DNA from 3 places in the Pseudoduganella plicata genome. Region 3 is predicted to be linked to each of the others. Evidence: predicted binding sites of a transcription regulator. Region 3 holds the regulator's gene; each other region holds the start of a gene.
What was found. Region 3 encodes HrcA, which represses chaperone genes, less so after heat shock. Its sites were predicted from a motif close to TTAGCACTCNNNNNNNNNGAGTGCTAA; they were not measured.
Positions count from the first base shown of each region.

Region 1: the regulator HrcA is predicted to act here: its motif matches at 1,097-1,123, upstream of rpoH (RNA polymerase sigma factor RpoH).
Region 2: the regulator HrcA is predicted to act here: its motif matches at 990-1,016, upstream of groES (co-chaperone GroES).

Region 1 covers NZ_CP038026.1:4,707,202-4,709,468, forward strand. The annotation lists gene rpoH (RNA polymerase sigma factor RpoH) at 47-946, opposite strand; gene ftsX (permease-like cell division protein FtsX) at 1,432-2,267, opposite strand, start outside.
Region 2 covers NZ_CP038026.1:2,426,392-2,428,658, reverse strand. The annotation lists gene groL (chaperonin GroEL) at 1-623, opposite strand, end outside; gene groES (co-chaperone GroES) at 659-949, opposite strand; gene E1742_RS27050 (hypothetical protein) at 1,247-1,381, shown strand; gene E1742_RS10705 (hypothetical protein) at 1,609-1,860, shown strand; gene E1742_RS10700 (cell division protein ZapA) at 1,857-2,168, shown strand.
Region 3 covers NZ_CP038026.1:3,235,912-3,238,178, reverse strand. The annotation lists gene E1742_RS14165 (HAD family hydrolase) at 1-525, shown strand, start outside; gene hrcA (heat-inducible transcriptional repressor HrcA) at 582-1,598, shown strand; gene fur (ferric iron uptake transcriptional regulator) at 1,674-2,102, opposite strand; gene E1742_RS14150 (outer membrane protein assembly factor BamE) at 2,224-2,267, shown strand, end outside.

The DNA.
Region 1 (2,267 bases), 1.5 Mb from region 3:
AATAAAAAACCGGGCAGGCGCCCGGTTTTCGTGGTGCCGGGTACGCTTAGACGTAAGCGGCCAGCGAGCCCTTCATTTTCTTCAGCGCGGCCGACTCGATCTGGCGGATGCGCTCGGCCGAGACGCCGAACTCTTCTGCCAGCGTGTGCAACGTCGCGCCCGAACCGTCGTCGTTGGCCAGCCAGCGCGATTCGACGATGCGGCGCGAGCGTGGATCGAGCTTGGCCAGCGCCGTTTCCAGGCCTTCGGACTGCAGGCGCGTGACCTGTTCCGCTTCCAGCACCTTGGTCGGCTCCGTCTGGTCGGACGAGAGGTAGGCGATCGGGGCAAACTTGTCGTCCTCGTCGTCCGTCGGCGATTCCAGTGCGATGTCCCGGCCCGACAGGCGGGTTTCCATCTCGATCACTTCCTCGCGCTTGACGTCCAGCAGCTTGGCCAGCTGGTCGATCTGGCCCGGCGTCATCGCATCCAGGCCCGTCTTGTGGCTGCGCAGGTTGAAGAACAGCTTGCGCTGAGCCTTCGTGGTTGCCACTTTGACGAGGCGCCAGTTTTTCAGGATGTACTCATGCATCTCTGCCTTGATCCAGTGCATCGCGTACGACACGAGCCGGACGCCCTGGTCCGGGTCGAAGCGCTTGACTGCCTTCATCAGGCCGATATTGCCTTCCTGGATCAGGTCGGCGTGCGGCAGGCCATAGCCCAGGTAGCCACGGGCGATCGAGACCACCAGGCGCAAGTGCGACAGGACGAGCTTTTCGGCGGCCTTCAGGTCGTTGTTATCCTTGAGGCGACGGCCCAGCTGGACTTCTTCGTCGTGCGTCAGCATTGGCAGGCGGTTGACGGCGGAAATGTAGGCGTCCAGGTTTCCCAGGTTGCCGCTGAAACCGAGGTTCAGAGCACTTGTGCCGGCTGGAACCAGGGCGGTAGGTGCGGACATCGTGTTCATTGGTATTCCTCGCTTGTATTTTGGTGCAATAGGCCGTGCGGGATTGCAGAGGGCACTGTCATGGCATACAGCATGCAGCGTGGAACTTAAAGTCGTCTTAACCATTTTCCGACGCCTCCTAGCAGTTCCAGCGTTGCGTTTGAACATATATTAGCACTCTCGTCTTGTGAGTGCCAATCTCGGCATTTTTATCACTTCGATAGCCCTGTGCTATCGGAGATTAGTGGCCGGGGAAACGCAGGATGGAAGGAACTAAATAAAAACTGCTCGTTTTGGCCATCTTTTGTGGCAAATCAAGCAGAAAGGTCAGGTTAGCGTGCGTGGAAAGCTGCGCTCTGTGCGTGAACGCACGCTTGCGCGGGCACCCGGACAAGGCTGAAGGTCATTCCAGGGGCAATGTCGGAGCGTTCCGACACCGGAACAGGAAGGCCCACCGTCGAGATACCGGCAGTAACCAGACAGGCACTGGCCGCCGGTGCCCGCCATCACGACAGCCGCGCCAGCTGACGTCGCACGGACAGCGCGGCGCCCACCAGGCCCAGGCCGGCCGACAGCGCCAGGAGGAGGGCCATGGCCAGCGGATCCAGCGGCGACAGCTGGAATTCGGATGCATACAGCCGGGCAAACTCGGCAATCGCCGTGTTCAGCGGCCGCAGCGACAGCGCAACGGCACCCAGCGCCACGGCGCCGGCAAACAGGCCCAGCAGCGCACCCGTGTAATAGAAAGGGCGCTGGATATACGTGCTGGTGGCGCCGATCAGACGCAGCACCAGGATCTCCTCACGCTGCGTCAGTACCTGCAACCGGATCGTGTTGAAGACCACGGCGATGACGACGGTGCCCAGGGTGGCGGCCAGCAGCAGCAGACCCATGCGTAGTATGCCCAGCAGCGCGGCCAGCCGCTTCACCCAGGCGGAATCGACCTGCACGGACTCGACGCCAGGGATCTCCCGCAACTGCTCCGCCACTTCGTCCACGTGTGCGCTTTGGGCGGCACTCTGGAATGCGTTCAGCTTCACGACATAACTGTCCGGCAGGGGATTGTCGCCCAGCGTGTCGATCACCCCAGCCAGCCCGTTCTTGTTCTGCAGCTCCGCCAGCGCGTTTTCGCGCGGCACGAAGACGATGCGGGCGTCCTTTGCGACGGCCCGCAGCGAGCCGGCCATGCCTTGCGCATGCTCGCGTGGCAGGTCTTGTTTCAGGAAGACGGACAGTTCCGGGTCGACCGAGAGCTGTTCCGACATCGGCCGTACATTGTCCAGTACCGTCAGGCCGGCAAAGGGCAGGGCCAGCGCAATGGCGACCACCAGGATATTGAACA
Region 2 (2,267 bases), 810 kb from region 3:
TGATTGTTGATGAAGTATGGCGACAGGTAGCCGCGGTCGAACTGCATGCCTTCCACGATGTCCAGCTCGTCGTTCAGCGACTTGCCGTCTTCCACGGTGATGACGCCTTCCTTGCCCACTTTTTCCATCGCTTCGGCGATACGCTCGCCGATCGAGTAGTCCGAGTTTGCGGAGATCGCGCCAACCTGGGCGATTTCTTTCGACGTCGTGCATGGCTTGGAGATCTTGGCCAGCTCTTCGACGGTGGCGGCAACGGCCTTGTCGATGCCGCGCTTCAGGTCCATCGGGTTCATGCCGGCGGCAACGAACTTCATGCCTTCGCGCACGATGGCTTGTGCCAGAACGGTCGCGGTGGTGGTGCCGTCACCGGCGTTGTCGGAGGTCTTGGAAGCGACTTCCTTGACCATCTGCGCGCCCATGTTCTGCAGCTTGTCTTTCAGTTCGATTTCCTTGGCCACCGAGACACCGTCCTTCGTCACGGTCGGGGCGCCGAACGAGCGCTCCAGCACGACGTTGCGGCCTTTCGGGCCCAGCGTGACTTTGACCGCGTTGGCCAGGATGTTGATGCCTTCAACCATTTTGGCGCGCGCTGCGTCGCCGAAAATCACTTCTTTAGCTGCCATGTTTGTATTCTCCTGAATTCTTTAAGTGAGCCAGATTACTTCTGAACGATGGCCATGATGTCTTCTTCGCGCATCACCAGCAGCTCCTCGCCGTCAACCTTGACGGCCTGGCCGGAGTATTTGCCGAACAGTACGCGATCGCCGACCTTGACTTCCAGCGCGCGCAGCACGCCGGCGTCCGACACCTTGCCGTTGCCAACTGCCAGCACTTCACCCTGATCCGGCTTTTCAGCGGCGGCATCAGGAATGATCAGGCCGGAAGCAGTCTTGGTTTCCTGGTCCAGACGTTTGACGATAACGCGATCGTGCAAAGGGCGAAGGTTCATACAAAACTCCTTATTTATACAGTGAGGTTCAAAATCGTTGTTAGCACTCTCTACTAACGAGTGCCAACAATTATAGGGACGCCCCACGGCTATTTCAAGGCCTGTCCTTTCATAAACCCTAACTGTTTGCAAGTTCTGCTACATCGGCGGTTGACTTGTCACAACGTCTGTGTGCCGGCGGCACTGACCCGGCATCGTTCAAGGGCGCGGGCCCTTCGTGTTTTGACAAAGAATCGAAAGAAGTGCAGACTCTAAGTTCCTCGTCCGATGTTGTAGTGATCTATAGCGGAGGCTGTGATGTTCCATACCAAGTTCCCTCGAGAAATGCACGCGCCAAACTGGGTGCGTGTGACCATCAATGTCGCAGCCGGCGCCGCGCTCGGCGTTCTGGCCGGCGCGATGCTGCTGCTGGCGCTGGGTGCCGCCAGTTGAGCGGCCATCGGCGCCGTTCGTGAGCAGGCGCAGGGCCCGTTCGTGAGCAGGCGCAGGGCCCGTTCGTGAGCAGGCGCAGGGCCATCACGCCCGCGCCTGTCCACACACGTGCCGCGCCGTCGTCAGGCTTAATCTTGTCAGCCTGCTCATTGTCATTAAGATGTAATTAAGTGTATTAGCGGGCATATTCGGTTGACCACGGTTTGACGCGGGCCTATAGTGGCGGGATGATTTCCGACTTCCAAGAACTCGCTGACAAGATCGAACAGTTGGCCGAGCTGACGCACAATCTGCGTCGCGAAAACGCCCAGCTGCGCCAGGCCAATGCCGCGCTTGTCGCCGAAAACATCAGCCACCAGCATCGCCTGGGCGAGGCGCATCAGCGCGTTTCGGCCCTGCTCCTGAAAATCTCCCCGCCTGCACCTGCGGTCGAACCCGCCAGTGAAGAAAGCGAAGCCGTGAAAGAGGACGCGCAATGATCCCCGTGGACGTCAATATCATGGGGCAGCCGTACCGGCTCGTCTGCAAGGAAGGTGAAGAGCGCGCGCTGCGGGAAGCGGCCAGCCTGCTCGACAAGAAAATGACGACGATCCGCGACACGGGCAAGGTCAAGGGAAATGATCGCATCGCCGTGATGGCGGCGCTGTCCATGGCGGCCGAGTTCCTGACGGCGAAGGCCCCGGCGGGACCGCTGTCGGACATGTCGCTGCTGGAAGTGCAGCAGAAGATCGCGGCCATGCAGCGTGTGCTCGACAGTGCACTGACGCCGCAGGAAGCGCTGTTCTGACTCTTCGCCAAGAGTCTGCCAGGCCGCTCCCGGGCTCTCCTGCAGGCGGCCGTCAAGCCCTTCGCCAGTCCCTCCCCGGATCCTGCTGCTAGCCCGCGT
Region 3 (2,267 bases):
GAACCGCATTATCATCTGGACCTTGGCAAGCTGCGCCGGGCGGCGCTGGAGGCCGCGTTCGCGCATGCGGGCGAAGACCTGGCGCATATCGACGGCGCCATGCAGCATTTCTTTGCTGCCCGCAACGCGGTCAAGCCGTATGACGACGTGCTGCCCGGTCTGCTGCACCTGGCCGACCGACTCACCCTGGGCGCCGTCACGAACGGCAATGCGGACCTTGAAGTCATCGGTATCGCCCACCATTTCAAGGTGGCGCTGGCCGCCAGTCATTTCGGCAAGGCCAAGCCGGACCCGGCGATCTTCCTGGCCGCCTGCGATGCGCTGGGCGTGGCGCCGCGCCATGCCGTCTACGTGGGCGACGACCTGCGCCTCGATGTCGAGGGCGCGCAGAAAGCGGGATTGCGGGCCGTGTGGATGAACCGGACGGGTAGTAACGCCCACGTCGAGCTGGGCATTGCGCCCGATGCGATTTGCAGCAGTTTTGAAGAGTTGATTGCGTGGCTGGAACAACAGTTATCCGATTGAATTCCCTGTGCCGTCGCCAGCCGTGCATAATACCGTGTACGCCTGAAGATTGAATTATGCAACTCGATAACCGTGCCCAAACCCTGCTCAAAGCCCTGGTAGAGCGCTATATTGCGGACGGACAACCCGTCGGATCGCGCGCACTGTCGAAGATCTCCGGCCTTGACTTGTCCCCGGCCACCATCCGCAACATCATGGCCGACCTGGAAGAGCTCGGCTATGTCGCCAGCCCCCATACGTCCGCCGGCCGCGTGCCGACGCCGCGCGGCTACCGTATTTTTGTCGACACCCTGCTGACGGTGCAGCCGATCGACGAAAGCGCCGTCGAATCGACGCTGCGCCCGCAGGCCCAGCCGCCACATAAGCTGATCGCCAATGCAGCGCAGATGCTGTCGTCGCTGTCGCAGTTCGCCGGCGTCGTATTGAGTCCCCGCCACGAATCCGTGTTCCAGCAGATCGAGTTTTTACGCCTGGGCGAGAAGCGCATCCTGCTCGTCATTGTCGCCCCCGGTGGCGACGTGCAGAACCGCCTGCTGCTGACGGACGTCGATTACACGCCATCGCAATTGCAGCAATCTGCCAATTTCATCAACCAGCACTACGGCGGCCTGGCGTTCGACGAAGTGCGCACACGCATGCAGGGCGAACTGCGCCAGCTGCGCGACGACATGGGGCGCCTGATGCAGGCAGCCGTGGAAGCGGGCAGCGAGGCCATGGCCGACAGCTCGGACGACATGGTGATTTCCGGCGAACGAAATTTACTGTCGGTCAGCGACCTGTCGTCGAACATGTCGTCGCTGCGGCAGATGTTCGACATGTTCGAGCAGAAGACGGGCCTGATGCAGCTGCTGGACGTGTCGTCGAAAGCGTCGGGCGTGCAGATCTTCATCGGCGGCGAATCGACCCTGGTGCCGATGGACGAAATGAGCGTCGTGACGGCACCGTACACGTCGAATGGGCGCATCGTCGGCACGCTGGGCGTCATCGGCCCCACGCGCATGGCGTATGAGCGCGTGATCCCGATTGTCGACATCACCTCGCGGCTGCTGTCGAACGCCCTGAGCCACAACTGAAAACCCGGGATAGACCCCTGTTGTGAGGAAATAAAAAACGGCCCATGTGGGCCGTTTTGCTTTGCTGCCGCCGGCTCAATGCCGGTGCGGGCAATCCGTTTTGGTGCAGGTGCCGTAGATCGCCAGCGCATGCTCGGCGATCTTGAAGCCGCGTTCCTGCGCGATGCGGTGCTGGCGCTGTTCGATTTCATCGTCGACGAATTCCTCCACGCGGCCGCAGTCCATGCAGACCAGGTGATCGTGGTGGGAACCCTGGTTCAGTTCGAAGATCGCCTTGCCGCTTTCGAAGTGATTGCGGTTCAGCAGGCCGGCCTGCTCGAACTGCGTCAGCACGCGGTAGACGGTGGCCAGGCCAACGTCCATATTGTCGGCCAGCAGAATCTTGTAGACATCTTCGGCCGTCAGGTGGCGCACTGCGCTGTTCTGGAAAATGTCCAGAATTTTCAGGCGTGGCAGGGTGGCCTTCAGGCCGCTGGCCTTCAGGTCGGTGGGGCTGTTACTCATGTTTGGTAGTCGGTTTTGGCTGGAGTGCTTTATGATATAGCGTTTTGGCACTTCTGCTCAATCTGAATTGAGGTCATCTATGCGCTTCACCCCGGCAGTAACGCGATCCACGTCGCCCTCCATGTTGCACAGTTTGAAACGTCGCGTCCCGTTCTTCGTGGCCGC